DNA from 2 places in the Pseudoalteromonas sp. SiA1 genome. Region 2 is predicted to be linked to the other one. Evidence: predicted binding sites of a transcription regulator. Region 2 holds the regulator's gene; the other holds the start of a gene.

Region 1 (17,071 bases), 910 kb from region 2:
TGTTTGGCCTGTTATTCGCTTTTAATGTAATGGCGTTGATGTTTGGTAATTTTTTAAATACTCGCGTAGTGCCACGTATTGGCTCACGCAAAATGCTTTATTATGGCTTAATGTGTGGCTTTATCTCTGGCGCAGCATTACTTAGCTTTAGCGTATTAAACTTGTCACTTTACTTTATTGTTGCGGCTATTGCTCCGTTGATGATGAGCCTAGGTATAATAGCAAGTAACGCAGATTCATTGATTTTGATGAAATTTGAGCAAAATACAGGGACTGCAACGGCGGTTATTGGCACCTTACGTTTTGGTAGTGGCGCATTAGTAGGCCCTATATTAGCGGTAATGCATGCACAAAGTGCAGTTCCATTTTCAAGTTTAATGTTCAGCGCAGTTGTACTCACTATCCTAGTGCAGTTAGTTCATTATTTTAAAGACAAAAAAAATGCCTCATAATGAGGCATTTTTTAATTGTATACTTAATTAAGCATCAGCTGCTTTAGATACCATAACCATTGCAGGACGTAATAAACGACCGTTTAATGTGTAACCTTTTTGCATTACTGCTAACACAGTATTAGGCGTCACATCATTACTTGGCTGAATCGACATTGCTTGATGAAAATCTGGGTTAAACTGCTCACCTTGTGGGTTTACAATTTCAACGCCAAATTTAGCCACTGCATCGTTAAAGCTTTTTACTGTCATATCAATACCTTCTAACAAAGGCTTAAGCGTTTCATTTTCTTTATCAGAGAACTCAATAGCACGCTCTAAGTTATCTATAACAGGAAGTAATTCGTTAGCAAATTTTTCAAGTGCAAATTTGTGCGCTTTCTCAACATCTTGTGCAGCACGACGACGCATATTGTCAACGTCAGCAGCAGCGCGAACGACGCTATCTTTCTGATCTGCAATAGTTTGTTTTGCCGCTTCTAACTCAGCATATAACATTGCAATTTCTGCTTCAGGGCTTTGCTCTTGCTCGGCGTGTTGTTCTGCTGCTTCTACTGCAGCCTCAACGTCGGCTTCCATTTGCGCCACTTCTTCGTTCAATTCTACTTCTTGCTCTGGGTTTTGTGTCTGCTCAGACATAAAATATACGCTCCAATTCTTTACAACTGCGGTAATTATGGGGATTGAATAAAAAGATTCAAGAGCCCGATGGCTCTAATAATTTAAATTCTTGGATTATTTTCTCTAATTGCGCTGATTTCGGACAAATAACACAAAAACGACTTTGATATTCCTGATTTTGAAAGTACGGCACAGTGATCACAATGAGATCATCACAAGTACTAAAAGGTAAATTTTCAGCACTGAGTATAGAGACCCCGTTTTTAAATGCGAGCTTATCTTCCACAAAATTTAAAAATGAAACACCAATATTAAGACTTTGCTCACAATCTATTTTTTTATAAAGGTAGTTTTCGCCCACCACAATACTGTTATCTGAGCCTAATTTTTGGCTTAACTCACGCGTCCATTGAGTTAAAGAGTCATGACAATTACGCGGTGCCGTATTTGCCATGGCCTGCATTCTGTATAGCCCTTCAATGAGCGTTTGCTGGCTAAATACAGTGTTAAGCCAAGTAGCAAACTCGTAGCGTTGGCCGTCACTGGGATCATCAGGCTTGTTAATGCAAATATTATGGCTTTGCCCTGCTCTGTCTAAAAGTAAGATAAGCCAATTATTAGCGTCAAAGTCGAGTACTTCTACTCTAAATACCTGCTGAGTTCTAACTTGTGGTAGCCCCACACAACAGCATACTTGATAACGTTGACTCAAGCCATGTGCCAATTCGACTAGCTCAGCCTGCTCAGGCTGCCAATAATTAGCAATAGCACCCAAAGTAAAAAACTCATCAAACCAATAGTCAAAGCCATCATTGGTGGGGACTCGTCCTGCAGATGTATGTGGTGAATACAATAAGCCTATTTTTTCAAGGCGTGCCATCGCGTTGCGAACAGTGGCAGAACACACCGCCATACCTTTTTGTTTTGCAATTTTTGTTGAAGGCACAGGTAAGCCATCACCATTACAGTACAGGCTCATAACAGCGGCAAAAATTTGCTGGTCTCGAGGATTTAATTTCATGTTATCTACATCTTTACGCATGACTGTTATATCGGGGCTAGGTATTATTATTTCAAGTATAAGAAATTTAATAAATCTAAATTTTACAGTGAATTAATTAAATCAATTAGTCACTATTAAGCTCTGTTATTTTTGCGGATTAAAATTTGTTCAAACTAGGGGCGATTTAATCGCGATACGAGCTTTGTAACCTAGTGGCCTAAGTGAAAACCGAAAACAAAAAGTTAATCGCCTCTAGTCAAAACCCTTCAGTCAGTGTCTGTTTCGCATTGAAAGGACAACAGACCCTAAGATCTGTGTTTTCAAACACTTCTGTTTTAGGTTACTCTACCAATACCGAAACTTTCAGTGTATTTATTATGGACTCTCCCTTTAACACTATTGGCTTGATTGGTAAGCCAAATCATCCTAATGCAGCCGCTACGTTACAACGATTACATACGTTTTTATTAGCTTTAGGCTTTGAGGTGATTGTTGAAAAACGCACGGGAGGTCAACTTAGTGATGTACCTGAGGACAAGCTCGTAAAACTCGTTGATTTGGGAGCGCGCGCCGATTTAGCCATTGTGGTTGGTGGTGATGGCAATATGCTTGGCGCTGCAAGAGTACTCGCTCGTTTTGATATTGCGGTAATCGGTGTAAACAGAGGCAATTTAGGCTTTTTAACCGATTTAAATCCAGAAGGATTTGAAGGCAGTTTAGAACAAGTACTCAGTGGCGATTACATTGAAGAAAAACGTTTTTTATTAGAAGTAGAAGTGTACCGTCATAACGAACTTAAAAGCGCTAATTCGGCAGTAAACGAAGCGGTGCTTCATGCTGATAAAGTAGCACACATGATTGAGTTTGAAGCATTTATTAACGATGATTTTGTATTCTCACAACGCTCTGATGGATTAATTGTATCGACTCCAACAGGTTCAACAGCCTACTCTTTATCGGGCGGCGGCCCTATTTTAACCCCAGAACTCAACGCCATGTCATTGGTTCCTATGTTCCCGCATACTTTATCAAGCCGCCCTTTAGTGGTAGATGCCGATAACGAAGTACGTTTAAAGCTTAGTTTAGAAAATACCGATAGCTTACAGGTAAGTTGCGACAGCCATGTTGTACTTGCCGTATTACCCGGTGATGAGGTCGTTATTCGCAAAGCAGATAGAAAATTACGGTTAATTCACCCAAAAAATTACTCTTATTATAATGTGCTTCGTAAGAAGTTAAACTGGGGTAGCCGTTTATACTAAAAACGGTTGAGCTTTTAGGACTGAGAGTTGTTTAATTGAGAGGCGATGTAATCGCAGCAAGAGATAGTTAATCGAGTGGACAAAGTAAAAAGCGATTAAAACTACTGCGCATGCTCATATCCCTTGCCTCTAAACAGGTAGGCAAGGCTGAGTCTCTTTGAGTGTGCATGTTTCACCCCAAAAGATAAACAATCTCTCAGTTATTGCCAAACATGCAACTTTAGAGCAAAATATCGGGCTAGATTATTAATCATCACCATCAGGAAATTGTAGCAATGACTTATGTAGTATTTCTTGCTTTATTATTGTTAATTACTTTACTTGGCAGTTACTTACTCATTGAAAGTAATCGTAAAAAGACTATTGAAGCAAAGAAAAAGCTGTTTAACGAGCGCGTTGCAAGTACTCAATCACGTTTAAAAATAAAACTTAACGAGTTACTTGATGCAAAAGTCATTAGTGCTAAACACCTTCCTCGAATTCAAGCCGTTGTCAGTAATTTTTTTGTGGTACAGCCACACACTGATGAAAATTTAAATAAGCTAGAATCGCTATGCGATTTACTTATTAATATACTTAACGAAGAACTAATAAAAACCTATAAAAATAATAACAGCCAAGCTTTTTCCGATACCACTCAATATTTCATAGCAGAGTTACCAGCTCAAGGTATTTTATATAATAAAAACTTTTATCAAGAAGTCCTTCCTACGCTAATTTTAAAGTTAAAAACTGAAGACATAGCGCAACCAGTTGATAGTATTGACCTTAACGATGAAAACCTCCCTATTGATGAAGAAAAAAAAACATTAATTGAGTCCAGCCTTGCTTAAAATATAGAAATTTAATTTGCAAAAAACCAAAACACTGTATAAATTAACAGTTAATTCACTGGATGGATGAACAGTATGTTAATTGGTTTAGAAATTAAAAATTTTGCAATCGTAAGTAATTTAAGCACAGAATGGCATTCGGGTATGACCGCTATCACCGGTGAAACGGGAGCAGGTAAATCAATCGCCATTGATGCATTATCATTGTGTCTTGGAGAGCGAGCAGAAGCGTCTGCTGTGCGCCCAGGTACTGATAAAGCAGAGGTAAGTGCACAATTTGATTTAAGCAATTTACCACTCGCTCATGCTTTTTTAGAAGAGAACATGCTTAATAACGACGACAACGAATGTTTACTTCGTCGAGTTGTTTGTAAAAATGGTCGCAGTAAAAGCTACATTAATGGCAGCCCAGTTACCGCTGCACAACTAAAAGAGCTAGGCCAATATTTAATTTCTATTCATGGTCAACATGCGCACCAGCACCTATTAAAGGCAGAGCATCAGCTACAATTACTCGATGCATATGCAGGCCATCATAATCTTGTTAATGCTGTAAGCCAGCGTTATAAACAATTTGCTGACTTACAAAAAGAATTTAAACAGCTAGAACAACAGCAGCAGCAACAAGCCGCACAAAAGCAACTATTGGAGTATCAAGTCGCAGAGCTTGATGAATTTGCATTGCAGGCAGATGAATTTGAGCAAATAGAAGCCGAACATTATAAACTCAGCAATAGCCAAACTATATTGCAAGTCTGCCAGCGCGAGTTGCAGCATTTATATGAAAATGATGAACAAAATGCGTGTTCCATTATACAGCACAGCGCCCAACAATTTACTGAACTTGCACAGTATGATGAAAGCTTAGCCAGTGTGGCAACATTATTATCAGAAGCCGCTGTTCAAGTTGAAGAAGCAAGCCGAGAAGTTCGTAATTACACTGAACAAGCCGACTTGGATCCTCAGCGATTAACTGAAGTAGAAAATAGACTCAGTGGTGCAATGGACTTAGCCAGAAAACACCATATAAAACCCCAAGAGCTCGTTGGATTTCATCAAACTATTGCACAAGAGCTTGAGTCGATAAGTAATAACAGCTCACGTCTTGAGCAACTTGAAGGTGAAATTGAACATGCCCTTGAGGATTATCAAAACGCCAGTGAACAATTAAGTGCAAGTCGCCACCAGTATGCGAATACATTAAATGGATTGATCAGCGAAAGCATGGCTAATCTATCTATGGAAAATGGCGTATTTGAAATAGCATTGACTGCACAAAACGATCGCGCTCCAAATAGCTTAGGCTTTGATAATGTTTCGTTTTTAGTATCAACAAACCCAGGGCAACCATTGCAACCTTTAGCAAAAGTAGCCTCGGGTGGTGAGCTATCACGCATTAGTTTGGCTATTCAGGTTATTATTGCGCAAAAAGTCACGACCCCTACGCTTATATTTGATGAAGTGGATGTTGGTATTTCTGGCCCAACAGCTGCTGCTGTTGGTAAACTACTGCGCCAACTAGGTAAGTCTACGCAAGTAATTTGTGTAACCCATTTACCGCAAGTGGCCAGTAGCGCTCATCAGCAGTTTTTTGTTGCCAAAGAAATTGCAGACGGTGAAACATTTACGCATATGCTGGCATTGAATAAAGATGGTCGAGTAAATGAGATTGCTCGATTACTGGGTGGTGATAACATTAGCAAAACAGCTAAAGCAAATGCAAAAGAGCTTATAAAAGCGCACGGATAAAGTGAATCGCTTTATAGTGCGTTACCTTGATACGATGAGGATACATTAATGCAAACGACGGTCATTTATTTTGGCTTAGCAATTAACTGGCTGCTACTGATTGTCAGTATACTTTTGGCTGTTTTTAGTAAGTTTAAACATACACAATTTAAGCAGAGCTTATATCGCTTTTTAAATGTGGCATTAATTGTACATATTGTTATTGCTGTTATGTTAGTTTTTAGCCGCACAGCTATTAGTGGCTTAATAACACTAAGTTGGTTAGTTATTGGCCTACAGCTTGTTTGTAACGTTATTTGCTATAAAAGTGTGAAACGCCGACAAGCCAGAGTGAAACCGAGCCTAGATCACTTCTCGATGGATTAACTAACAGCGCGTTTAAAAAAGCCCACAATCTATGTATTGCGGGCTTTTTTATTTGTAAAATCTTATAATTGTAAATAGCTAGGTCAAAACCTACGTCCCTTTTTGTAGACCTTAAACACCGACTATGGAACCATAAATATTTACCTTTGTTTGTAAAACTGAGGAAATAAAAAAAGCAAACCCGAAGGTTTGCTTTTGACTCCATTCTAACAAAAGCATTATTTACACTTTTAAATAATCCATAATGCCTTCTGCAGCGTTACGCCCCTCAAATATAGCGGTGACCACTAAGTCTGAACCACGAACAATATCGCCACCAGCAAATATTTTAGGATTAGTGGTTTGATGTGTAAATTCACCTTGCTCGGGTGCATTAATACCACCCCAGTGGTTAATTTCTACGTCGTACTGCTCTAGCCAATCCATTTTATGTGGCTTAAAACCAAATGCCATAATCACTTGTGTGGCTTCAATAATATGCTCTGAACCCGGTACTTCCTCAGCGCGACGGCGGCCGTTTTCATCTGCCTCGCCAAGCTGAGTTTTTACCATTTTAACACCGGCTACAGCACCTTTGTCATCAAGCACAATCCCTTTAGGCTGAACGTTATAAGTAAAAATGACGCCCTCTTCTTTGGCATTTTTTACTTCGCGTTTTGAACCAGGCATGTTCTCTTCATCACGACGATAAGCACACGTTACTTTTAACGCGTTATGACGAATAGAGGTACGCACACAGTCCATTGCTGTATCACCACCACCTAGTACCACTACTTTTTGGTTTGCCATATCAATGCAAGCTTGTTTAGACTCATCGTAACCCATAACACGATTAGTGTTACCAATTAAAAATGGCAGGGCATCATGTACTCCCGGTGCATCTTCGTTCTCAAGCCCCGCTCGCATACTCTGATAAGTCCCCACGCCCAAAAATACAGCGTCATACTCATTAAGTATTTCATCCATGCTAATGTCTTTACCTACTTCGACATTAAGCTTGAATTCAACACCCATTTCGGTAAATATTTCGCGACGTTTTTGCATGACTTCTTTTTCTAATTTAAAAGAAGGAATACCAAAGGTTAACAGCCCACCAATTTCAGGGTGACGGTCAAATACCACAGGCTTTACGCCATTACGCACTAAGATATCTGCACAGCCTAGGCCCGCAGGCCCTGCGCCAATAATGGCAACTTTTTTATCAGTCCATGTCACATAGGACATGTCTGGTTTCCAGCCCATTTTAAACGCGGTGTCGGTGATGTATTTTTCAATATTACCGATTGTTACTGCACCAAACTCTTCATCTAATGTACATGAGCCTTCGCATAAGCGGTCTTGCGGGCATACTCGTCCACACACTTCTGGCAAACTGTTAGTACGGTGCGATAGCTCAGCGGCCTCTAAAATACGCCCTGTACGGATCAGTTTTAACCATTGTGGAATATAATTATGTACTGGACATTTCCACTCACAATAAGGGTTACCACAATCAAGGCAACGATCCGCTTGTGAATTAACCTGATTTTCTGAAAAGGGTTCATAAATTTCTACGAACGATTTTTTACGCGACGAGATTGGTTTTTTGCGTGGGTCTACACGCTGCACGTCTATAAATTGATATACATTTTCGCTCATACTGCCCCCTTATTGCGCCTGAACACGTAGTTCGGCGCTACTGCGAGCGCGGTGCCCGAGTAAACTTTTTACGTCACTTGATTTAGGTTTTACTAATTTGAACATCGGTAAATAAAGTTCAAAGTTAGCTAAAATAGTTTCTGCTCTGCATGAGCCTGTTAGCTCTAAATGATCAGCAATTAAGCCGCGTAAATGCTCTTGATGTGAACTTAAGTCATCTAAAGTAACCACTTCAACCAACTCTGGGTTAATGCGTTTCTCAAAATCACCTCGTTCATCTAAAATGTAAGCGAAACCACCGGTCATACCTGCACCAAAGTTCACTCCTACATTACCAAGTACACACACAACGCCACCGGTCATGTATTCACAACCGTTATCACCTACGCCCTCAACAACAGCTTGCACGCCTGAGTTACGTACAGCAAAACGCTCGCCTGCACATCCTGCTGCAAACAATTTACCGCCGGTTGCACCATATAAACAGGTATTGCCAATAATTGTTGCTTTATGACTTTCAAATGACGAACCCAATGGTGGGCGAATAACTAGCTTACCGCCAGCCATGCCTTTACCAACGTAATCGTTAGCATCGCCAACCAAAGTCATTTCAAGGCCACCGGCATTCCATACACCGAATGACTGACCAGCTGTACCATGTAATTCAATAACTACCGGATCTGCGGCCATGCCTTGATTACCGTGTTTATCAGCAATATACCCAGAAAGCATGGCACCTACTGATCTGTCGGTATTACAAATACGACTTACTAATGAAATGCCGCTTGAGTTATCTATTGCCTCTTGTGCCTTACCAAGTAAGTTCTCATTTAACTCACCTAAATAATGCGAGCTATTTGGTGCACTGCAAAACAAAGTTTCACCCGTTGGATTATTTGGCTGAGCGATAACCGCTGATAAATCTATTTTTTGCTGCTTCGCTGTTTTGCCTTCAATGGCTTCGAGTAAGTCTAAGCGACCAATTAAATCGGTTAGGTTTGCAACCCCTAAACTTGCCATAATTTCGCGCGCTTCTTGAGCAATGAACTTAAAGTAATTCATCGCCATTTCTGGCAGACCATGATAATGCTTTTGACGTAATGTTTCGTCTTGTGTTGCCACACCTGTCGCACAGTTATTTAAGTGACAGATTCGTAAGTATTTACAGCCTAATGCAACCATAGGCCCTGTGCCAAAGCCAAAACTTTCGGCGCCTAAAATGGCCGCTTTGATGATATCAAGGCCGGTTTTTAAACCGCCATCTGTTTGCAGGCGAATACGATGGCGAAGGCCATTTTCTACCAATGCTTGTTGTGTTTCAGCAAGTCCCAACTCCCATGGGCTGCCAGCGTATTTAACTGAGGTTAATGGACTTGCACCTGTGCCACCATCATAGCCTGAAATAGTAATTAAGTCGGCATACGCTTTTGCTACACCGGTTGCAATTGTGCCAACACCCGGTTCAGATACCAGTTTTACTGAAATCAATGCATTCGGGTTTACTTGTTTTAAGTCAAAAATCAGCTGGGCTAAATCTTCGATAGAATAAATATCGTGATGCGGCGGAGGTGAAATAAGAGTCACACCCGGTACCGAGTAACGAAGCTTGGCAATATAGGGAGTGACTTTTTCACCCGGTAATTGTCCGCCTTCCCCAGGTTTAGCGCCTTGTGCCACTTTTATTTGAATAACATCAGCGCTACGTAAGTAATGTGGGGTGACACCAAATCGACCCGAAGCTACTTGTTTAATACGTGAATTTTTTTCTGTACCGTAACGAAGTTTGTCTTCGCCACCTTCACCAGAGTTTGAGCAGCCACCTAAACGATTCATGGCAATTGCAAGTGCTTCATGCGCCTCTGGTGATAATGCACCAATACTCATGGCGGCTGAGTCAAACCGTTTATAAAGCTCAGTGGCAGGCTCTACCTCATCAATGCTTATACCCTTTTCTGGCAGTTTTAAAGCCAACATATCGCGCAGAGTCGCGACTGGACGGTGATTAACTAGCTTTGCGTATTCGCTGTAATCACTGTACTCGCCGCTACGTACTGCTTTTTGTAACGTTTGAATCACATCAGGGTTGTAAGCATGGTACTCGCCGCCGTGTACGTACTTAAATAAACCACCATGGCTTAATAATTTACGTTTACTAAACGCCAGTTTATGCAAGCTTTGCTGATCGTCATCAAAGTCGCTAAAACACGCCCCTTTAATACGACTCGCCACGCCTTTAAAACACATCTCAACAATAGCGTCCGATAGACCAACGGCTTCAAACAGCATTGAACAACGATATGAAGCCACGGTACTAATGCCCATTTTAGACATGATTTTGTACAAGCCTTTATTAATTGCTTGACGATAAGCCAGTGTAACTTCACAGTATGACTTATTAATTACCTTGGTATCGCTCATAGCCACAAGTGACTCGTACGCTAAATACGGGTAAATTGCGGTTGCACCAAATCCAAGTAGTACCGCAAATTGATGCGCATCGCGAACGCTGCCAGTTTCAATAATAATATTTGACTCACAGCGTAAGTTATTATCTACCAAGCGTTTTTGTACCGCACCCACCGCCATAGCAGCAGGGATAGGTAATTGATTGTCATCAAAGTTACGATCCGTTAATACCAGCATAATGCAGCCAGATGCGGCTTTTGCTTGTGCTTCATCACAGATGCGCTTAACCGCATTCTCAAGGCCTTCTTCTACGGTGTAAGTAATATCAATCTTACAATAGCTGTAGTGCGCTTCATCGGCGTTAAGTAGCTGCTGCATATCAGCGTACATTAAAATAGGCGTATCAAATTGCAGGCGTTTAGCGTGCCCTGTTGTTTCATTAAATACGTTTTGCTCACTGCCAATACACGTTGCAAGCGACATTACATGGTTTTCACGTAACGGATCAATTGGCGGATTAGTAACCTGAGCAAACTTTTGACGGAAATAATCATAAAGTGAACGGTGCCCTTCACTCAGTACGGCAAACGGCGTATCGTCACCCATTGAGCCAGTGGCTTCTTGCCCATTTTCACCCATGACACGAATGACGCTGTCTAGCTCTTCGTTAGTATAGCCAAACATCTTTTGGTATTTGACAAGGGTTTCATCATCAAATGAGCGATTGCCCGCATCTTGCTCGGTAAGTGCTTCAAAAGGCGTTAATCGTTTAACGTTTTCTTCTAACCACGACTTATAAGGGTGGCGTGATTTTAAATCTTGGTCAATTTCATCTGAATGCCAAATTTTACCCAATTTAGTATCAATAACGAGGAGTTCGCCCGGGCCAACACGTCCTTTTTCGACCACTTCGTCAGCGGTGTAATCCCATATACCCACTTCAGAGGCTAAAGTAATAAAGCCATCTTGAGTAATAATATAACGCGCTGGACGTAAACCATTTCGGTCTAGGTTACAGGCTGCAAAACGCCCATCCGACATAACGATGCCTGCAGGGCCATCCCACGGTTCCATATGCATCGAATTAAAATCATAGAATGCACGTAAGTCGTCATCCATAGCACGGTTTTTTTGCCATGCTGGCGGCACTAGCATGCGCATCGCACGGAATAAATCCATACCACCAGCTAAAAACAGCTCTAGCATATTATCGAGGCTAGATGAGTCAGACCCTGTTTCATTAACAAACGGCGCTGCGCTTTGTAAATCAGGAATAAGCGGCGAAGCAAATTTATAAGAGCGTGCACGGGCCCACTGGCGGTTACCTTCAATAGTATTAATTTCACCATTGTGCGCTAAATAACGAAATGGTTGCGCTAAAGGCCAGCGAGGCTGTGTGTTTGTAGAGAAGCGTTGATGAAAAACACAAATAGCACTGGTCATGCGAATATCAGCAAGATCGAGATAAAAATTTGGCAAGTCAGCAGGCATCATTAAGCCTTTATAGATGGTGACTAGCCCAGATAAGCTCGCAATATAAAATGATTCATCATCCATCAAGCGCTTTTCTGCACGACGACGTGCAACATATAAACGTCGCTCTAAATCTTTAGAACGCCACCCTTCTGGCGCACTAATAAAAATTTGTTCAAACCCAGGCAATTGCTTTAGGGCTATAGGTCCTAACATTGATGGATCGGTAGGGACAACACGCCAACCTAAAATATTAAGCGTTTCTTTTTCTAGTTCTTCGCTTAAAACATCTTTAGCTGCTTGTGCTAATACCGGATCAGCATTGAGGAAAATCATCCCAACGGCGTAATTTTTACCTAAATGCCAATTATTTTCAGCAGCAATAGCACGAAAGAAGCTGTCTGGTTTTTGAAGTAACAAGCCACAACCATCACCCGTTTTACCATCAGCAGATATACCGCCGCGGTGCTGCATGCGATCTAAACCGGTGATCGCCGTACGGATGAGTCGGTGACTCGCTTGGTTATTAACTTGGGCTATTAAGCCAAAGCCACAATTATCTTTTTCTAGTTTTGAGTCATATAACATGGACCCCTCCCCTTGCTGCACTGTTAACGTGGATGAACGGCTCGACGATTTGCTAACAGACGATCAAAATTAGCGTTATTCCTAACCTGAGTCAATATCTTTCTGAATACATATTCATTATATTGAATATATTTCAACTTCATTAAAAATCATAAAATAATGCTAAATATTAACATTTGAGTAGATATTGGATCGAAAACTTTAATGACACCGGTGTTATTTTTAAGAACTTGTAAATAACCCCCCCTCAATAGTCAGTTTACGTAAACGTAAACCATGCAAATAATGAATAATTATTCATAGCCGTATTTTATTCTTTATTAACTTGCTGATATTTACCTTTTACAAGCAAATTAATTAATAGTTTTTTACAGTGGTTTAAATTAATGCATATATTATTTAATAGTTACCAGTATTTGCTTTCATATTATGCATCTACTGACGTTTTATCTACCTTACCTATAGGTAAACTTTGTTTGGCCACCTAAGCAAAAACAGTGACTGCTATGAACACAGTCATTAAATATAAAGCACTTTAAAATCAACATACTAAAAGTTAACATCTCACTTGACTGCGTAAAAATAGGCTCACTTTTGAGTAAGCTAGCACTGTTTACGAGTGAATTATTTTTAATTTTATCAACTATGGCCTGCGCATATGGCTTACTTTGAATAAGTATTAACGCCAAGGAACGGTGATGAAAAAAGATGCCTGTGCACAAAATAATTAAGTTAATTAAGCAAAAACGATAAGAAAAGCTTAGGGTCTGTTGACCTTTGCGGATTACAATTTGTTCAAACTAGGGGCGGTTTAATCTCGGCGCGAGGTTTGTAACCTAGTGGACTAAGTAAAAACCGAGCAACAAAGAGTAAATCGTCCCTAGGCAGAACCCGAAGTTCAGCGCCTGTTTGTTATTGATGCTGCGTTATCGCCTATTTATGAGGAATACCACACCACATAGGCTCTGCCTTGCCTAAATACCAAACAGACTGCTGCAAATTTAACCTTGAAAGGTCAACAGACCCTAATACTGTTCGTTACTTTTACAGCTTTTAATGGCAGCAAATTGTTTGAGGTGGGTATTATATCGACAGGTTATTGGATCGGCTGAGAATTAAATCCCCATCATAGGAAAATCAGCCTATACCATTGTGAAATCGGCAGGTTCAGTGCTATTTAAGCTTACGCTAGACATAAAAAAAGCTGCAAATTGCAGCTTTTTTTACCTAAACGCTTATTCAGCGTCTGCAGGTTTATGCTTTGCAGCTGTTTCAGCAATCAGTGGTTGTAATTCACCACGTTGAAACATTTCAATGATAATGTCACAGCCACCAATTAACTCGCCTTCAACCCAAAGTTGCGGGAAGGTAGGCCAGTTAGCGTAAGCAGGAAGCTCTGCACGAATGTCTGGATTAAGTAAAATATCCACATATGCAAACGGTTCACCGCACGACATTAATGCTTGTGATGCTTGTGAAGAAAAACCACAATTAGGCAGTTTTGGTGATCCTTTCATGTATAAGATGATTGGGTTTTCAGCAATTTGCTGTTTAATTTTATCGATGGTTTCCATTTACAACCTCAAAATGACGATAGCGAACACATTAGGCCTTGAAAAAGTTTCACTGTGGCCTCAGATATATAGATTAACATAGGCAATTAAAGCCTCAATCTTAAATAGCTTTAGCAAGAGCATTGCTGTTTGCTAAAACTTGAGTAAAATACTCAACAATTATAGTAACACTATATTCCTGTTTGGTATAGATAAGTGCCCTGTTTGCGCAGGCATTACGTATTACTAAATAGACTATCAACCAAAAGAAGATGGAGATAAAAAATGGCATTTGAACTACCGTCACTACCGTATGCAATTGATGCACTTGAGCCACATATTTCGCAAGAAACGTTAGAGTTTCACCATGGTAAACACCACAATACTTATGTGACTAAACTTAACGGTTTAATCCCAGGCACTGAGTTTGAAGGTAAATCACTTGAAGAAATCGTATGTTCTTCAGAAGGCGGTGTATTTAACAACGCTGCTCAAATCTGGAACCACACTTTCTACTGGAACAGCCTATCTCCAAATGGCGGTGGCGCTCCAACAGGTGCAATTGCTGATGCAATTAACGCTAAATGGGGCTCATTTGACGCATTTAAAGACGCGTTAAACGACAAAGCAGTAAATAACTTTGGTTCAAGCTGGACTTGGTTAGTTAAACTAGCTGATGGTTCACTAGACATCGTTAATACATCTAACGCTGCAACACCATTAACAGATGCAGGTGTTACACCAATCCTAACCGTGGATTTATGGGAACACGCATACTACATTGATTACCGTAACGTGCGTCCAGATTACCTTAAAGGTTTCTGGTCACTCGTTAACTGGGAATTCGCGAACGCTAACTTCGCATAATTAGTTTTAAACTAATCTTTAAAAAGACGCTTAGGCGTCTTTTTTTATGTCCGCTACTTTATTTGATTAGGGTTATACGTAGGTTGTTTTCTAAAAGTGCATCATGATCATTTTTCATATAAATTTTTAATTTTATTGCACAAAAATTTAAATTCGTGACTAGACTTTAAATAGTGAGTACATTTTCCAAGTAGGTTTCGGAGGTCATTATGACTATTTTTGATCACTACCAAGCACGTTATGAATCAACACAAGAAGAAGAGTACAGTGTTGCTGAGTTTCTAGAAATTTGTAAAACCGATAAGTCTGCTTATGCCAGTGCTCCTGAAAGATTACTGATGGCCATTGGCGAGCCTAAAATGGTAGATACCGCTACCGATACTCGTTTAAGTCGCTTATTTTCGAACCGTGTTGTTGCACGTTACCCTGCATTTGCCGATTTTTATGGTATGGAAGACGCCATTGAGCAAATTGTTTCTTATCTAAAACACGCCGCGCAAGGATTAGAAGAGTGTAAACAAGTGCTTTACTTGCTTGGTCCGGTGGGTGGCGGTAAGTCATCGATTGCTGAAAAGCTAAAGTATTTAATGCAACAAGTGCCTATTTATGCAATTAAGGGCTCCCCGGTTAATGACCATCCGCTGGCATTATTTGATCCCGTTGAAGATGCCAGCCTACTCGAAAAAGAATATGGAATTAAGTCTCGTTACCTCAAAACGGTAATGTCGCCATGGGCCGCAAAACGTTTACAAGAATTTAATGGTGATATTAGTCAATTTAGAGTGGTTAAACGCTTCCCATCAATTTTAAATCAAGTTGCGATTGCTAAAACAGAGCCCGGAGATGAAAACAATCAAGATATTTCTGCTCTTGTTGGTAAGGTAGATATTCGCCAACTTGAACACTTTGCACAAAATGATCCTGATGCTTATGCCTATTCAGGCGCATTATGTTTAGCCAACCAAGGCTTAATGGAATTTGTGGAAATGTTTAAAGCCCCCATAAAAGTGTTACATCCGCTTTTAACAGCGACCCAAGAAGGTAACTATAACGGCACAGAAGGCATAAGCGCCCTGCCATTTAACGGCATGATACTCGCCCACTCTAATGAATCAGAATGGCAAACCTTTAAAAACAATAAAAACAACGAAGCCTTTTTAGACCGTGTTTATATTGTTAAGGTCCCTTATTGCTTACGAGTGACCGAAGAAATTAAAATTTACGATAAGCTTATTGAACACAGTGAGCTTTACAACGCCCCCTGTGCGCCAGGTACACTTAAAATTTTAGCCCAATTTACCACTCTTTCGCGCTTAAAAGAGCCGGAAAACTCAAGCATTTACTCTAAGATGCGAGTTTACGATGGTGAAACCCTTAAAGACACCGACCCAAAAGCGAAGTCGTATCAAGAGTATCGTGATTATGCTGGTGTTGATGAGGGCATGACCGGTCTTTCAACCCGTTTTGCGTTTAAGATTTTATCGCGAGTATTCAACTTTGACACTACCGAAGTGGCCGCCAACCCTGTGCATTTGTTTTATGTGCTTGAGCAACAAATTGAGCGTGAACAATTTAGTGCCGAGGTTGAAGAACGTTATTTAAGCTTTTTAAAAGGCTATTTAATTCCACAATATGTTGAGTTTATAGGTAAAGAGCTACAAACCGCGTACTTAGAGTCATATTCAGAATATGGCCAAAATATTTTTGACCGCTACGTTATTTATGCTGATTTTTGGATTCAAGATCAAGAATACCGCGACCCTGATACAGGGCAATTATTTGACCGTGATGCACTCAACGCTGAGCTTGAAAAAATAGAAAAGCCTGCAGGTATTTCAAACCCTAAAGATTTTAGAAATGAAATTGTTAACTTTGTACTGCGTGCTCGCGCTCATAACAATGGCAAAAATCCGCTGTGGACAAGTTATGAAAAACTACGCACGGTTATTGAGAAAAAAATGTTCTCAAACACGGAAGACTTACTCCCTGTTATTTCATTTAATGCAAAAACATCAGCTGAAGATCAGCAAAAGCATGAGGACTTTGTTAATCGTATGGTTGAAAAAGGCTACACGCAAAAACAAGTGCGCTTGCTATCTGAGTGGTATTTACGGGTTAGAAAATCGCAATAACCTTCATAATTGCAGTTTTTAGGAGGTCATTATGGCGCATTTTATCGACAGGCGTTTAAATGGCAAAAACAAAAGCACAGTTAACCGCCAGCGTTTTATTAGGCGTTATAAAAAGCAGATCAAAGAAG
Region 2 (17,071 bases):
TTGAGCAAGTGTTAGAGCAAGCCCGTTTAGACGGTGTTGATATGCCAACAGGCATTAACACAAACTACGTTAATACGATCCCGGTTGATCAAGAACCTGCCTACCCTGGTGATGTAAATCTTGAGCGCCGTATTCGTTCAATTATTCGTTGGAACGCGATTATGATTGTATTGCGTGCATCGAAAAAAGATCTCGACTTAGGCGGCCATATGGCGTCTTACCAATCGTCTGCTGCATTTTATGAAGTATGTTTTAACCATTTCTTTAAAGCGCCAAATGATGTTGATGGTGGTGATTTAGTTTATTACCAAGGTCATATTTCTCCGGGTATTTATGCGCGCGCATTTGTTGAAGGGCGTTTAAGCGCTGAGCAGCTTGATAATTTCCGTCAGGAAGTAGATGGTAAAGGCTTACCTTCTTACCCTCACCCTAAATTAATGCCGGAGTTTTGGCAGTTCCCAACGGTATCTATGGGTTTAGGTCCAATTTCTTCAATTTACCAAGCACGATTCTTAAAATACTTAGATGGTCGTGGCTTAAAAGACACTAAAAACCAACGTGTATATGCGTTTTTAGGTGACGGTGAAATGGATGAGCCAGAATCACGTGGTGCTATCTCTTTCGCTGCACGTGAAAAGCTAGACAACTTATGTTACTTAGTTAACTGTAACCTACAGCGCTTAGATGGCCCTGTAATGGGTAACGGTAAAATCATTCAAGAGCTAGAAGGGCTATTTAAAGGCGCTGGCTGGAATGTTATTAAACTTGTTTGGGGCAGCGGTTGGGATATTCTCCTTGCTAAAGACACCACAGGTAAATTACTGCAACTAATGAACGAAACTGTTGATGGCGATTACCAAACATATAAAGCAAAAGATGGTGCGTACGTACGTGAGCACTTCTTTGGTCGTTACCCTGAAACTGCAGCATTAGTTGCTGATATGACGGATGACGAAATTTTTGCGCTTAAGCGTGGTGGTCACGAATCTTCAAAACTTTATGCCGCATTTAAAAAGGCAGAAGAGACGAAAGGTCGTCCAACAGTGATCCTAGCTAAAACTGTAAAAGGTTACGGCATGGGTGAAGCAGCTGAAGGTAAAAACATTGCGCACCAAGTTAAGAAAATGGATATGTCGCATGTGGCTCACTTACGCTCACGCTTGGGCTTAGATGATTTAGTATCAGAAGAGCAATTAAAAGAGCTACCTTACTTAGAGCTTGAAAAAGATTCACCTGAGTACAAGTATCTACATGCTCGTCGTGATGCATTACAAGGTTACACACCAACACGTATTGCTAAGTTCTCTGAAAAGTTACAGTTGCCAGAAGTTGACGCATTCAAGCCATTACTTGAAGAACAAAAGCGTGATATTTCAACGACTATGGGCTTTGTTCGTGCTCTTAATATTTTATTAAAAGATAAAGGCATTGGTAAAAACATCGTGCCTATTATTGCCGATGAAGCACGTACCTTTGGTATGGAAGGTTTATTCCGTCAAATCGGTATTTACAACCCACACGGCCAAAACTACACGCCTCAAGACCGTGACATCGTTTCTTACTACAAAGAAGCAACGTCAGGACAAGTACTACAAGAAGGTATTAATGAGCTAGGTGCAATGTCGTCATGGGTTGCTGCTGCAACATCTTACAGCACCAACGACTTACCGATGATTCCATTCTACATTTACTACTCTATGTTTGGTTTCCAACGTGTTGGTGACATGGCGTGGATGGCAGGGGATCAACAAGCACGTGGCTTCTTATTAGGTGCTACGGCGGGTCGTACAACGCTAAATGGCGAAGGCTTACAGCACGAAGATGGCCACAGCCACATTCTTGCAAACACGGTACCTAACTGTATTTCTTACGATCCTACTTATGCATTTGAAGTAGCGGTTATTGTGCAAGACGGTATTCGTCGTATGTACGGTGAAGATCAAGAAAACATTTACTACTACCTAACGTTAATGAACGAGAACTACCATCAGCCAGCAATGCCAGAAGGCGCTGAGGAAGGTATTCGTAAAGGTATCTATAAGCTAGAAAGCTACGAAGGTAAAAAAGCCAACGTACAGCTATTAAGCTCAGGTACTATCATGACTGAAGTGCGTAAAGCGGCGGCAATTTTAAGCGAAGATTATGGTATTGCATCTGATGTTTACTCTGTAACTTCATTTAATGAACTTACGCGTGATGGACAAGATGTTGAGCGTTTCAACATGCTTAATCCAGAAAGCGAGCAAAAAACAGCTTACATTACAAGCGTATTAAACGATTCAGTCACTGTTGCTGCAACGGATTACATGAAAAACTACGCAGAGCAAGCACGTTCATTTATCCCAAGCAGTAACTACAAAGTATTGGGTACAGATGGTTACGGTCGTTCAGACAGCCGTGAAAACCTACGTCGTCACTTTGAAGTTAACGCAAGCTACGTGGTAGTTGCGACATTATCTGAACTTGCTAAACGTGGTGAAGTTGAAAAGTCAGTGGTTGTTGAAGCAATTAAAAAGTTCAACATCGACACTAACAAACTTAATCCACTGTACGCATAAGAGGTTTGCAATGAGTATTGAAATTAAAGTACCTGATATCGGTGGCGATGAAGTAGAAGTAACCGAAATACTAGTGAGCGTTGGCGATAAAGTTGAAGTTGACCAATCACTATTAAGTGTTGAAGGCGATAAAGCTGCGATGGAAGTACCTGCTGAACAAGCGGGTACGGTAAAAGAAATTAAAGTAAATGTGGGCGATACAGTAACCACAGGCAGTTTAGTGTTCATCTTTGAAGGTGAAGCGCAAAACCCTGCTGCTGACTCTAAAGAAGCTGAAAAAACCGAGGAAGCAGCACCGGCTGCGTCATCGGGCTCGTCAACCAAAGAAGTGACTGTGCCAGATATTGGCGATGATGAAGTTGAAGTGACTGAAGTGATGGTTGCGGTTGGCGATAGCGTAGAAGAAGAGCAATCTATCTTAAACGTTGAAGGCGATAAAGCCGCCATGGAAGTACCTGCACCCTTTGCTGGCACTGTAAAAGAAATTAAAGTAAATACTGGTGACAAAGTGAAAACGGGCTCATTAGTGTTTGTTTTTGAAGTCGCTGGTGGTGATAACGACACTGCACCTGCAATTGATTCAAAAACGCAAGAGAAGCCTACTGAAAAAGCTGCTTCATCTAAAGCGTCAGAATCAAGCACTAAAGAAGTTAGCGTACCGGATATTGGTGATGACGAAGTTGAAGTAACAGAAGTCATGGTTGCGGTTGGCGATAGCGTAGAAGAAGAGCAATCTATCTTAAACGTTGAGGGCGATAAAGCTGCTATGGAAGTACCGGCGCCGTTTGCTGGTACTGTAAAAGAAATTAAAGTAGCGACTGGCGATAAAGTTAAAACGGGTTCCCTGATTTTTGTATTTGAAATGGCGGGTAGCGCACCAAGTGACGCGCGTGCAAAACAAGACGAGCCAAAGGCTGAATCTAAGCCAGCGGCTCAAGCAGAGTCAAAACCAACTGCTGCGCCTGAAAAAGCAAGTGCTGAGAGCTTTGAAAACAACAGCGCTTATGCTCATGCATCGCCAGTGGTTCGTCGTTTAGCACGTGAGTTTGGTATTAACCTTGCGAACGTAAAAGGCACAGGTCGTAAAAACCGTGTTGTTAAAGAAGACGTGCAAAACTATGTTAAGCAACTGGTTAAGCAAGTTGAATCTGGTCAAGTACCTGCAGCTAAAGGCAATGCCGGTGGCGGTGAGCTTGGATTAATTCCGTGGCCAAAAGTTGATTTTGCTAAGTTTGGTGAAATTGAAGAGAAAAAACTCTCTCGTATTCAAAAGCTATCAGGTAAAAACTTACACCGTAACTGGGTACAAATTCCACATGTTACCCAGTTTGATGAAGCGGATATCACTAGCCTTGAGCAGTTCCGTAAAGAGCAAAACGCGCTTAACGAGAAGAAAAAGCTGGGTGTTAAAATTACGCCACTCGTGTTTGTAATGAAAGCAGCAGCTAAAGCATTAGCTGAGTTCCCAACATTTAACTCATCACTTTCTGAGGATGGCGAAAGCTTAATCCTTAAAAAGTACATCAATATTGGTGTAGCGGTTGATACGCCTAATGGCTTGGTTGTGCCAGTATTTAAAGATGTTGATAAAAAAGGCATTATTGAACTCTCTCGTGAACTAATGGAAGTATCTGTTAAAGCACGTGATGGCAAGTTAAGTTCATCAGATATGCAAGGTGGTTGTTTTACTATTTCAAGCCTAGGTGGTATTGGTGGTACGGCATTTACGCCGATTGTGAATGCACCTGAGGTGGCAATTTTAGGTGTGTCTAAATCTGAAATGAAGCCTAAGTGGAATGGTAAAGAGTTTGAGCCTAAGCTAATGGTTCCACTTTCAATGTCTTACGACCATAGAGTGATTGACGGTGCACTTGCTGCACGCTTTACTGTTACTCTTGCAAGTTACATGAGTGATATACGCCAGTTAGTGATGTGATCACTACAGAGTGAGTAAAATCAAATCCCAGCCAGTTGTTTTTAGCTGGGATTTTTATCATTTGCAATGATACAATATTTGCACAAATGTCCTTTTCTGCCTTGCAGAAACATGGCAGTTAAATTTTGGGGCTGTGTCCCGTTCAAACAATAAAGGTAATAGCATGAGCAACGAATTAAAAACTCAAGTTGTTGTACTAGGCGGTGGTCCTGGTGGTTACTCTGCGGCTTTTCGCGCTGCTGACTTGGGCTTAGAAGTTACATTAGTAGAATCTCGCGAGACATTAGGCGGTGTATGTCTTAATGTTGGTTGTATTCCTTCTAAAGCACTTTTACACGTAGCTAAAGTGATTGATGATGCTGCAGAAATGTCATCTCACGGCGTTACTTTTGGCGCACCAAAAATTGACTTAGATGAAGTTCGTTCTTGGAAAGAGTCTGTTGTTGGCCAGCTTACAGGTGGCTTAGACGGCATGGCTAAAATGCGTAAAGTAAAAGTTGTATCTGGTTACGGTAAATTTACTGGTAGCAATACTTTAGACGTTGAAGGCGCTGACGGTAAAACAACCATTACCTTTGATAACGCAATTATTGCTGCGGGTTCTAAACCTGTAAACTTACCTTTCATCCCAGAAGATGATCGCGTTATTGATTCAACGGGTGCGCTAGAGCTTAAAGATGTTCCTGAAAAACTACTTGTTTTAGGTGGTGGTATTATCGGTCTAGAAATGGGTACGGTTTACCGTGCACTAGGTTCTGCAATTGATGTTGTAGAATTTGCAGACCAACTTGTTCCTGCTGCTGATAAAGACATCATTAAAATTTACCAAAAGCATGTTAAAGACAAGTTTAACGTGATGCTTTCAACTAAAGTAACTGGCGTTGAAGCAAAAGACGACGGTTTATATGTTACTTTTGAAGGCAAAAATGCACCAGCAGAGCCAGTACGTTACGACAAAGTACTTGTTGCTGTAGGTCGTATACCAAATGGTAACATGTTAGACGCTGATAAAGCGGGTGTGAATGTTGATGAGCGTGGTTTTATTAACGTTGATAAGCAATTACGTACTAACGTAGAACATATTTTTGCAATTGGTGACTTAGTGGGGCAGCCTATGCTTGCGCATAAAGCGGTTCATGAAGGTCATGTTGCTGCTGAAGTTATCTCTGGTCAAAAACATTACTTTGATCCTAAGTGTATTCCTTCAATTGCTTACACTGACCCTGAAATTGCATGGGCGGGTGTAACTGAAAAAGAAGCCAAAGAGCAAGGTTTAAGCATTGAAACAGCAGTATTCCCTTGGGCTGCATCGGGTCGTGCAATTGCCTCTTCACGTACTGAAGGTTCTACTAAGCTTATTTTTGATAAAGAGAGCGGCCGTATTATCGGTGGTGCTATGATTGGTATTAACGCAGGCGAAATGCTGGGCGAAATCGGTCTAGGTATTGAAATGGGTGCAGATGGTGAAGACCTAGCGCTAACAATTCATGCTCACCCAACATTGAACGAATCAATCGGCCTTGCAGCTGAAATTTTTGAAGGTTCAATCACTGATTTACCAAACAAAAAAGCAGTTAAAAAGAAGAAGTAATTTAACTTTTTAATTTAGTTTTTAAAAACCCAGCTTTTGCTGGGTTTTTGTTTTTATAGCCGCCAATTCAAAAATAGATAAAACAAAACTAGCTTTTGTTGGTATCGTTTTTTATTTTGAGCTGATAGCTGATAGCTGATAGCTGATAGCTGATAGCTGATAGCTGATAGCTGATAGCTGATAGCTGATAGCTGATAGCTGATAGCTGATAGCTGATAGCTGATAGCTGATATCTATTCCCTTTTATTTTAGCTACAATGCGCAGCCATCAATTTATAGGTAATAAACCACAGTGACTCAAGATTTCAAAAATTCAGTTTTAGCGTTACGTGCCCAGCAAATAAGTGAATCTCGACGCGAGTTTAATGCCCGGGGCGGTAAGATGGACCGCTGTGAGCAATGCTTAATTGCCAAGCATTACTGTATTTGTGAGGGCGCTGAGTACGCAAGTTGCGACGCTGCGGTTTGTTTACTGATGTATCATAATGAAAGTTTTAAACCGTCTAATACAGGGCGTTTAATTGCTGAAATAGTCCCTGACAATTATGCGTTTCGCTGGGATAGAACCTCCCCAGATCCTGCTTTATTAGCATTATTGAATAATGATAAATATCAGCCTTTTGTGATTTTTCCTGCAGAAGATGTTGAAACAGATAGAGTAGTAACGCAAGTAGAGCCTGTTGCAGGTAAAACGCCTTTATTTATATTTTTAGATGGTACATGGCGTGAAGCCAAAAAAATGATCCGCAAAAGTCCTTATCTAGATAATTTGCCCGTGCTTTCTATTACCGCACAAAAGCTCTCAGATTACCGATTACGTGTAGCACCCCATGCTCACCAGTTAGGTACGGCAGAAGTGGCTATTATGGTATTGGCATTAGCGAATGAGGTTGATGCGAGTACTAAATTAGAACAGCATTTTATCAAATTTCGCGACGCCTATTTACTCGGTAAGCGTAACAAAGGCAGGCCGGAATAAACTGCAAGATGTTGATACGAAAAGGCTGGATTTAATGTTTGTTCATAGTTTGAATGTATATAATCTTGGCTGACCGCTGACCGCTGACCGCTGACCGCTGACCGCTGACCGCTGACCGCTGACCGCTGACCGCTGACCGCTGACCGCTGATTTTCAGGCAAAAGAAAAGCGCGAACCATCTCTAGTCGCGCTTGCGGAATCTTCTAACTTTGTTGCATCCTGCAATTGAACCTAATCAACTCCAATTTTTACGATCCGTGTTATTACAATATTACTTTCTAGTTCTATGTAATATAGGCTATCCGGGCCTGTCTCCATAAATCCCTAAAACATCCTGTAAGGTAAAATCTATTACCTATCCTTATTGCACATCCGAGTGCATTCCTTTTGCTACCATTCCGTTGTGTTGCCCTAAGGCCTGTCCGTTTTATTCCCTATCCTTTAGCAACAACTTTTCCGTGTTGTTATCCATTACGCATCATCCTGATGCTATCCCTTATGCAACATTCCATTGCGATACTCATCCTGAGCCTGTCCTTAAATCCCTGTTATCCTAAAAACCAAACCTTGGTATTCGAGTAGTTAGTCCGTTTCCATTTACTCGGTAAGCGTCGTTGCTTATTTATGGGTTAATTATAGAGAGTGATTTGCAGTAAATGTAGGATAAAACCGCTTATGGTTTTGGTTCTTACAAATGAAATATTTTTAAATTATATAAAATACAATAACTTGCTATGTTTTTGTGGTGTTATACAGAGTGTTTTTACTCATTAGCTGTCATAAGCGTAAGAGATGTCTTACAAGGGTTTTCTTTTTTGGGCGTATTTATCACGAAGTGATTATATAAAGTGTGCACTTTTTAGTTCATCGCGGTAAAATTAATGATAATAATTATTAGTTAGGTAAGACAATATGAAAAAAACACTCGCGCTTGTTGTTGGGTTAATTGCCTCAGCACCGGCTGTTGCAACCGATGTTGTGAATATTTACTCATTTCGACAACCTTTTTTAATTAAACCTATTTTAGACGATTTTACACAGCAAACGGGCATTAAAACCAATGTGGTGTTTGCTAAAAAAGGCTTAATAGAACGTGTAAAGCGTGAAGGTAAACACAGCAAAGCCGATTTAGTTTTAACCTCAAACTTTAGTGCTTTAATTCAATTAGAAGAGCTAAATCTTACGCAAACCATAGAAAGCGAGCTGGTTAATAATAATGTCCCGGCGGCATTTCGTGATGGCGATGGTCAGTGGGTAGCGCTCACTAAGCGCGTGCGTAATGTTTACTCTTCAAAAGAGCGTTTAGGCGCATTGCCTAACCTTACCTACGAAGCGCTTGCTGAGCCGCAATACAAAGGACAAATTTGTACTCGCTCTGGCAAACACCCATATAACTTAGGCCTTGTAGCTTCTATGATTGCTCATCATGGTGAAGCACAGACGAAAACATGGCTTGAGGGTGTAAAAGCTAATTTAGCGCGTAAACCTCAAGGTAACGATCGAGCGCAAGTTAAAGCGGTTAAAGAAGGTTTATGTAATTTAGCCTTAGGTAATAGTTATTACTTGGGAAAAATGCTGCAAGATGAAGCACAAAAACCATGGGCTGAAGCCGTTCATATTAACTTTCCAAATCAAACTGACCGAGGATCACATATAAATGTATCGGGTGCGGTTATTACTAAGTATGCTAAAAACCCTGAAAATGCCTTGAAACTCATAGAGTATATGACAGACAATAAGGCGCAAAATATGTATGCCTCGCTCAATATGGAGTATCCGGTTAAGCCAGGTGTGAAACTTTCTAGTTTGGTTGCATCATGGGGAAGCTTTAAGGAAGACAGCTTACCGCTTGATGAAATTAGCAAATATCGTCCGTTAGCCCTTAAGCTAATTGATGAGGTGAAGTTCGATCTTTAATGACTTATAAATTTCAGCTGTCAAAATGGCAGCTTATTGCATGGTCGACGGGGTTATTGCTGTCGACCCCGTTGTTTTTCCTACTATTAGAATCTTTACAAGGCGACTCAGAGGTATTTACCCACCTGTGGAATACCGTACTGTGGGACTATATAAGCAATACCGTATTACTGGTTTTAGGTGTAGGGTTACTTAGCTGCTTTATTGCGTTACCACTGGGTTGGCTCACCGCTTATTGTCGCTTTCCAGGTAAAAAACAATTTGAATGGGCACTGATGCTGCCTCTTGCCATGCCTACTTATATTATTGCTTATGTGTACACCGATTTACTCGATTATGCGGGGCCGGTACAAATAACTCTAAGAGAGTGGTTTGGTTGGCAGTCGCCAAGTGATTACTGGTTTTTTGATATACGCACCTTACCAGGGGCTATTGTTATGATTGCGCTGGTACTCTACCCGTATTTATATTTAATTTTTAAAACTGCACTGCGAGAACAATCTTTTAAGTTAGTCCAAGCCAGTCAGTTAATGGGGCTAAATGCATGGAAAAGCTTTTTTAAAGTCAGCCTTGTATTATCCCGTGGTGCCATTGTAGCGGCACTTGCTTTGATCAGCATGGAAACCATGGCTGATTTTGCCACCGTAAGCTATTTTGCTGTCAGTACATTAACCACTGCCGTATACGATACCTGGTTTGGCTATTATTCATTAACTGCAGCAGCAAAAATTTCAGGGGTGATGTTGTTATTGCTGTTCTTAGCATTGATCACCGAGCGTTTTAGCCGTCGTAACCAAGCGGTATTTGAGCGTCAATCGAGCGTGAACAGCGAGGCGCTTTATATCCTCAAAGGCAAGTCTGCGTGGCTAGCAACGGGGTTTTGTAGCTTTATTTTAATTATTTCGTTTATTATTCCGATGGTTGTATTGCTCAAATATGCAGTTATGTATTTTGATCAAGCGTGGAATAGTGAGTTTTTTAGCTATGCATGGCAAAGTTTAAAAGTGGCGGCTGTAGTCAGTGTGGTGACTATTATACTGAGTGTTTTAGTGGTGTTTTATCAGCGCATTGCTAAACAAACAAATCCATTAATACCCGGGCGCTTGGCCAGTACGGGCTATGCGTTACCCGGCACAGTATTAGCGATAGCGGTATTGTTGCCACTCACCCTATTAGAAAATACTATCAACCGCACTTTAGCTCCTTATGATTTAGATATTGGTTTATTACTTACTGGCAGCTTACTCACTATTATTTTTGCTTATATAGTGCGGTTTTACGCCGTTGCACACGGAGCTATTGAGTCGAGCTTTTCACGCATTAGTCCCTCCCTTGATATGGCAAGCCAGTCAATGGGAAAAAGCCAAGGGCGCACATTACGCTTAGTGCACTTACCTTTATTACGCCGAGGCTTATTAACCGCCGGTTTATTGGTTTTTATCGAGTGTATGAAAGAGCTACCCGCAGCTTTGTTGTTAAGGCCTTTTGATTTTGAAAGCTTAGCAACTCATGTGTTTCAGTATGTAAGCGATGAACAATTAGAGCTGGCCTCTATATCGGCTTTGTTTATTGTGGTGGTGGGGTTTATTCCGTTATATTTTATTAACCGTTCAATGGAGCAACGTAGCTAAATGAGTAGTTTGATTTTACAAGGCGTGAGCTATGCATATAACGGGACTAAGGTGATAGATAATTTAGATTTAACCTTAGGTAAAGACGAAATAGTGTGTTTACTCGGTGCCAGTGGCTGCGGTAAAACGACCACATTAAAAGCGATTGCAGGTTTAATTGAGGCCAAACAAGGGCAGGTATTTATTGATGGTAAGCTAGTCAGTGATGCTAATACGTTTGTTTCACCAGAGCATCGTAATATTGGCATGATGTTTCAAGACTATGCGTTATTTCCGCATTTAACGGTGGCTAATAATATTGCGTTTGGGCTAAGCGGCATGAGCAAAGCAGATAAACACGCACGCGTTAGTGAAATGCTAAAGCTGGTGCATTTGGTGGGCTGCGCCGATAGGTACCCTCATCAACTCTCTGGTGGGCAACAACAACGAGTAGCGATTGCACGCGCATTAGCTTATAAACCTAGCTTACTGTTACTTGACGAGCCATTTTCTAATATTGATACCCAAGTACGATTTGAGTTAATTGCCGACATTAGGCGCATTATTAAGGCGCAGCAAGTATCGGCTGTGTTTGTTACTCACTCAAAAGAAGAGGCGTTTGCTTTTTCAGATACGCTTGCGGTTATGCACCAAGGTAAAATTGCGCAGCAAGGTACGCCAGAACAGCTTTTTGCTAAACCACGTTCAAAGGAGGTTGCAGAGTTTCTGGGTCAGGGCATATACTTAAGCGCAACCGTATTAACCGCCACTGAATATCAAACGCAGTTTGGGGTGGTTGAATCAATACAGCCACAGCAGCATGGCGTGGCCGATAAGGGCGTTATTTATGTGCGTCCGCATCAACTTGAACTTGTTAGTAATAACGATACGCAACAGCAATCTGAGCGGGTTAGTATATTAAGTAGTCGCTTTATTGGCTCCGCTTATGTATACACTGTGGTTATTGATGAGCAAGAAATAGAAGTTGCAGCCCAGTATGGCCAGTCATTTGAAATTAATGAACAGGTTATAATAAAAATAAAACCGCACACGGTGAATTTTTTTGAATCGTAATTAATCGCTGTGTTTTGCTCTAAAAAGTAAGGAATGACAATGGCGCAAGCGCAATCAGGGATTTGTGCTGAAGCAAACTTACACGGTTTGCACTTATTTTTTAATGTACTTGATGGTCACGACGAATCACTTCGCGCTAAGCTTAAAAAAGTGAGCGATATTGAAGATGAGTTTAGTGATCAATTCTCTGAATCTATGCTTTCTTGTATGGTCGCCATTGGCGCGCAATATTGGCCACACATTCTGCCCGATTATATGCCAAGCGAGCTGCAAAGCTTTCCTAATATCACCCATAGCGATTTTGTGATGAGTGCAAGGCCATGCGATTTATTTGTACAAATCCGCTCAGACAGAGAAGATGTGAACCACCTGTTTGCATTGCAAATATTAAAACTTTTCAACCCTGATGTTGAGCTGGTGGAGCAAATTCGTAATTTTCGTTTTCTAGATGGCCGTGATTTTAATGGTTTTATTTATGCCGGTGATACACCGCATGGTCGTCAAAAACGGGTTACGGCCCTCGTTAATAAGCCTGATAGCTTTGAAGATCAAGGCAGCTATATTCATGTTCAGCGCTATAAGCATGACTTAACGTTATGGCAGCACTTGTCGTTGCAAGAACAAGAACAAATAATGGGGCGTACTCGTCTCGACAATACCCTAATAAGCCCCGCACTTGAAAGCAGCCATGCAACCCGAAGTGAATTAAAAGATGAACAGGGGCAAGCATTATTACTAAATCAAAGTATGCCTTATGGCGACGTGTATGAGCAGGGGATGTTAATGATTACGTGCTCGGCTAAAGGGGATGCGTTCGAGAAAGTACTCAATAGCCGATTAGGGCAGGGGGAGTATTACGACCATTGGCTTGATTTTACTCAAGCAGATATGGGCTCTGCGTTTTTTGCACCCTCAGTGCGATTTCTAAAGCAGCTATAAAACAAGCCAGTAACGGCTACGTATCAGTATAGCCGTAACAGTGATAACCAAACGAGTTTAAACCGTATCAAACAAAATACGCACACGCTCTAATGTGAGGTCTATTTCTGATACTTTCGCTGGCGCAATAAAAATAGTGTCATCGCCGGCAATTGTTCCTAATACGCCATCTGCTTTACCTAATGAGTCAAGTAAACGGGCAATTAGCTGAGCAGCGCCTGGGCTGGTGCGAATAATAATCATCATTTCGTTATGCATAATGTCAATAACTAACTGGCGTAACGGGCTTTTAGCGGTTGGTACACCCATTTCGGCAGGTAAACAGTACACCATTTCTTGTTTTGCATTGCGGGTACGTACCGCGCCAAACTTACTTAACATCCGCGACACTTTACTTTGGCTAATATTATCAAAGCCTTGTTCTTTTAATGCGTCAACTATTTCGCCTTGTGAGCCAAAATTCTCTTCTTTTAAAAGTGCTTTAAAGGCTTTTACCAATGCTTCTTGTTTGTCTTGTGGTTGCATAGTGTCTAATTAGTTATGTTGTCGATACTGCAAATTCTACACAAAAATGCATATTTATGCAGCAGTTGTTTAGGTTTTGCTGCGTTTAAACAGCAAACTTTACAACTATGGTCGAAAATATAGCTAAAATAGGCAGGATAAATTTGTTTTTAGTCGCTAATTTCTTTATCTTATAAACCACAAATATTTCCTTCCTCAAATCACGGAGAATTCCAATGAAAGTTGCTGTATTAGGTGCTGCAGGTGGTATCGGTCAAGCGTTGTCTTTATTATTAAAAACAGGCTTACCAGCTGGTTCAGAATTATCACTATATGATGTTGCGCCAGTAGTTCCTGGTGTTGCTGTTGACCTTTCTCATATCCCAACAGATGTAAAAGTTGAAGGTTTTGGTGCAGATGCACTAGATAAAGCATTAACAGGTTGTGATATTGTTTTAATCCCAGCGGGTATGCCACGTAAGCCAGGTATGGATCGTGCTGATTTATTTAATGTTAACGCTGGTATCATTAAAACATTAGCAGAAGGCATTGTTGCTAACTGTCCTAAAGCGCTTGTAGGTATTATCACTAATCCAGTTAATGGAACTGTACCTATTGTTGCTGAAGTATTCAAAAAAGCAGGTACTTACGATGCTAAGCGTGTATTTGGTATTACAACTTTAGATGTGATCCGTTCTGAAGCGTTTATTGCTGAACTTAAAGGCGTAGACGTAGCAAGTGTTAAAGTACCAGTGATTGGTGGCCACTCAGGCACAACCATTCTACCGTTACTTTCTCAAGTTGAAGGTGTTACTTTCACTGATGAAGAAGTGGCTACACTAACTCCTCGTATCCAAAATGCAGGTACTGAAGTAGTTAATGCTAAAGCGGGCGGTGGTTCTGCAACATTATCTATGGGTGCTGCAGCAGCACGTTTTTGTATGTCTTTAGTTAAAGGCTTACAAGGTGAAGACGTTGTAGATTATGCATACGTTGCTGTTGAAAATGGCGATGCAGAGTACTTTGCACACCCAGTACGTTTAGGCAAAAATGGCGTAGAAGAAATTCTTTCTTACGGCACTTTAAGCGCATTTGAAGAGCAAGCTAAAAATGACATGCTTGAAACGCTGAAAAAAGATATCAAAGAAGGTGTTGATTTTATGGCGTAATAGCCAAAATTAACCCATAAAAAAGCCTGCATTTGCAGGCTTTTTTATTGCTCGGAATTATCTACACAGTATTACTTAGTGGTCGCGGTCAACCGCTATTCTAGCTAAGCTAATTAGTGCTTGCTTGTAACTCGACTCAGCTAAGCAATCTAAACAGGCAATTGCTTTATTAGCTTCTTGCTCGGCTTTTTCCATTGTGAACTCAAGGGCATTGGTATGTTTGAGCGCAGCCAGTATCTCGTTAAGGTGCTCCATACCATTACAGTGCTCAATAGCGTCTCTTATTAACTGTGTTTGATGCTCACTACCGTGTTGCATTGCATATATAAGAGGTAACGTCGGCTTACCTTCAGCTAAATCGTCGCCAATGTTTTTACCAAGTTGGTCGGCATCAGCGTTGTAATCTAAAACATCATCCACTAACTGAAAAGCAGTACCTAAATGCATGCCATACAAATTAAGTGCCTCTAGTACAGTATCGTCTTGCTCAGTAATAATGGCCGCAAGACCCGTCGCTGCTTCAAATAGCTTGGCGGTTTTAGAATAAATAACCTGCATATAACTGGCTTCAGTGGTATCAGGGTCGTTGCAGTTCATTAATTGCAGCACTTCACCTTCAGCAATAATGTTGGTTGCATCAGCCAGTACTTGCATTATTTGCATTTTACCAAGACCCACCATTAGCTGAAACGAGCGGGTGTAAATAAAATCACCCACCAGTACGCTAGCAGCATTACCAAACTCAGCATTTGCTGTAGGTGTGCCACGGCGCAAATTAGATTCATCTACAACATCATCATGTAAAAGCGTTGCGGTATGAATAAATTCAATGATAGTTGCTAGCGTAATGTGATCTTTGCCTTGGTAACCTAGCGCTTTAGCCGCCAAAATAGCCAACATAGGGCGAACGCGTTTGCCACCGCTGTTAACAATATACAAACCAAGTTGATTAACTAACGCCACATCTGAGCGCATTTGCGCATGTATTAGTTGATTGACGTCATTCATATCGCTTTCGATTAACGCCTGGATAGCTTTTATATCCATTGATCTCCGAGCCAATTTTAATGTGTGAACGGCGCAGATTGTACAACAAAAAATGCATTAGCTCGATATTTTGTGATGATTCCTTAAAAAAACACCCTTAAGTAGGTTAAATGATCTATTAACCTTGTGAATAATTGATTAAACATCCTGGTTTAATTTTGAATCACCCCTGGCGGTTAATTGAACTACATAGGCTCGCTTTGCTATTGCTAATTTATTTTCTGTAACCGTTAAAAAGCGCTTGGCAAAGGGGGATTTTAATATAAAATAGGGGAAATATTGAATTGCTCTCAATGCAGCTACTTTTTATTCATTTAATTACAAAAAGAGGCTTGCTAGTTTTTACGCATTAGCGTAAACTTCGCGCCCTATTGAAGAATATTTTAGTTGCGTCGATTTGAGGGCGCACAGACGGAGTTAATTATGTACGCGGTTTTCCAAAGTGGTGGTAAACAGCACCGTGTGACTGAAGGTCAAACAATTCGTCTTGAGAAATTAGACGTTGAAACTGGTGCAGCAGTTGAATTTGATTCAGTACTTTTAGTTGCTGATGGTGAGAAGATCGAGATTGGTGTACCGTTCGTAAACGGTGGTAAAGTAACAGCTGAGGTTGTTTCACACGGTCGCGGTGAGAAGATTAAGGTTGTTAAATTTAGACGACGTAAGCATTCTCGTAAGCAAATGGGCCATCGTCAATGGTTCACAGAAGTTAAAATCACTGGCATTAGCGCTTAATTAGAGGTACTTAGAAATGGCACATAAAAAAGCAGCTGGTAGTACTCGTAACGGTCGCGATTCAGAAAGCAAACGCCTAGGTGTTAAGCGTTTTGGTGGCGAATCAGTTCTAGCGGGTAGCATCATTGTTCGTCAGCGTGGAACTCGTTTCCACCCAGGCGCAAACGTAGGTATCGGTAAAGACCACACTATCTTCGCAAAAGCAGATGGTAAAGTTCAGTTTGAACAAAAAGGTCCTTTAAACCGTAAATACGTAACTATCGTAGCTGAGTAATCAGTAAGGTAGTTAAAAAACCCCGCCTTTGCGGGGTTTTTTGTTTTAAGCATGTTTAAATATATACCCAAGTGTTTTTATGCTCAGTGTGCTCTATAGGCCACTTAGGTATATAATAGAGTTATTAACAAGCCAATCCCTAAAGTGAGTAATCATGAAGTTTGTAGATGAAGTAGAAATTCGCGCAGAAGCTGGTGACGGTGGCAGCGGCATCGTGTCTTTTCGTCGTGAGAAATATGTTCCAGATGGTGGACCTGATGGCGGTGACGGTGGAGACGGTGGTAGTGTTTATCTACAAGCTGATGAAAACTTAAATACCCTTATTGACTATCAATTTGAGCGTTTTCACAGAGCAGAACGCGGTACAAACGGTCAAAGCCGTAATTGTACGGGTAAAAAAGGTGAAGACCTGATCGTTAAAGTGCCTGTTGGTACACGTATTATTGATGTTGATACACAGGAATCATTAGGGGATTTAACCCAAGATGGTCAACGAATTGTGGTTGCAAAAGGCGGTTTCCATGGCTTGGGGAATGCGCGTTTTAAATCAAGTACTAATCGTGCTCCACGTCAAAAAACACTTGGCACACCGGGTGAAGTACGTAACCTTAAGTTAGAGCTAATGCTACTGGCTGATGTCGGCTTACTAGGCTTACCAAATGCAGGTAAATCAACCTTTATCCGCAGTGTGTCAGCTGCAAAACCTAAAGTAGCTGATTATCCATTTACTACGCTGAT

Evidence for each region. The regulator ArgR, encoded in region 2, controls arginine synthesis, uptake and breakdown. The targets are predictions, from matches to a motif close to ANTGAATANNTATTCANT.
Region 1: a site for ArgR is predicted at 12,493-12,510, ahead of gltB (glutamate synthase large subunit). Genes of this name have one in related genera too.

The regions. Positions count from the first base shown of each region.
Region 1 is NZ_CP076084.1:1,973,186-1,990,256, forward strand. It holds gene KK487_RS09060 (Bcr/CflA family efflux MFS transporter) at 1-452, shown strand, start outside; gene grpE (nucleotide exchange factor GrpE) at 480-1,091, opposite strand; gene KK487_RS09070 (HrcA family transcriptional regulator) at 1,150-2,115, opposite strand; gene nadK (NAD(+) kinase) at 2,454-3,338, shown strand; gene KK487_RS09080 (hypothetical protein) at 3,614-4,171, shown strand; gene recN (DNA repair protein RecN) at 4,247-5,920, shown strand; gene KK487_RS09090 (hypothetical protein) at 5,969-6,286, shown strand; gene KK487_RS09095 (glutamate synthase small subunit GltD family protein) at 6,509-7,924, opposite strand; gene gltB (glutamate synthase large subunit) at 7,934-12,391, opposite strand; gene KK487_RS09105 (Grx4 family monothiol glutaredoxin) at 13,627-13,965, opposite strand; gene KK487_RS09110 (superoxide dismutase) at 14,230-14,811, shown strand; gene KK487_RS09115 (PrkA family serine protein kinase) at 15,021-16,943, shown strand; gene KK487_RS09120 (YeaH/YhbH family protein) at 16,975-17,071, shown strand, end outside.
Region 2 is NZ_CP076084.1:2,886,478-2,903,548, reverse strand. It holds gene aceE (pyruvate dehydrogenase (acetyl-transferring), homodimeric type) at 1-2,558, shown strand, start outside; gene aceF (pyruvate dehydrogenase complex dihydrolipoyllysine-residue acetyltransferase) at 2,569-4,494, shown strand; gene lpdA (dihydrolipoyl dehydrogenase) at 4,658-6,085, shown strand; gene KK487_RS13440 (tRNA-uridine aminocarboxypropyltransferase) at 6,378-7,064, shown strand; gene KK487_RS13435 (Fe(3+) ABC transporter substrate-binding protein) at 7,977-8,981, shown strand; gene KK487_RS13430 (ABC transporter permease) at 8,981-10,612, shown strand; gene KK487_RS13425 (ABC transporter ATP-binding protein) at 10,613-11,665, shown strand; gene KK487_RS13420 (Dyp-type peroxidase) at 11,705-12,604, shown strand; gene argR (transcriptional regulator ArgR) at 12,662-13,129, opposite strand; gene mdh (malate dehydrogenase) at 13,345-14,277, shown strand; gene ispB (octaprenyl diphosphate synthase) at 14,353-15,324, opposite strand; gene rplU (50S ribosomal protein L21) at 15,748-16,059, shown strand; gene rpmA (50S ribosomal protein L27) at 16,076-16,333, shown strand; gene cgtA (Obg family GTPase CgtA) at 16,488-17,071, shown strand, end outside.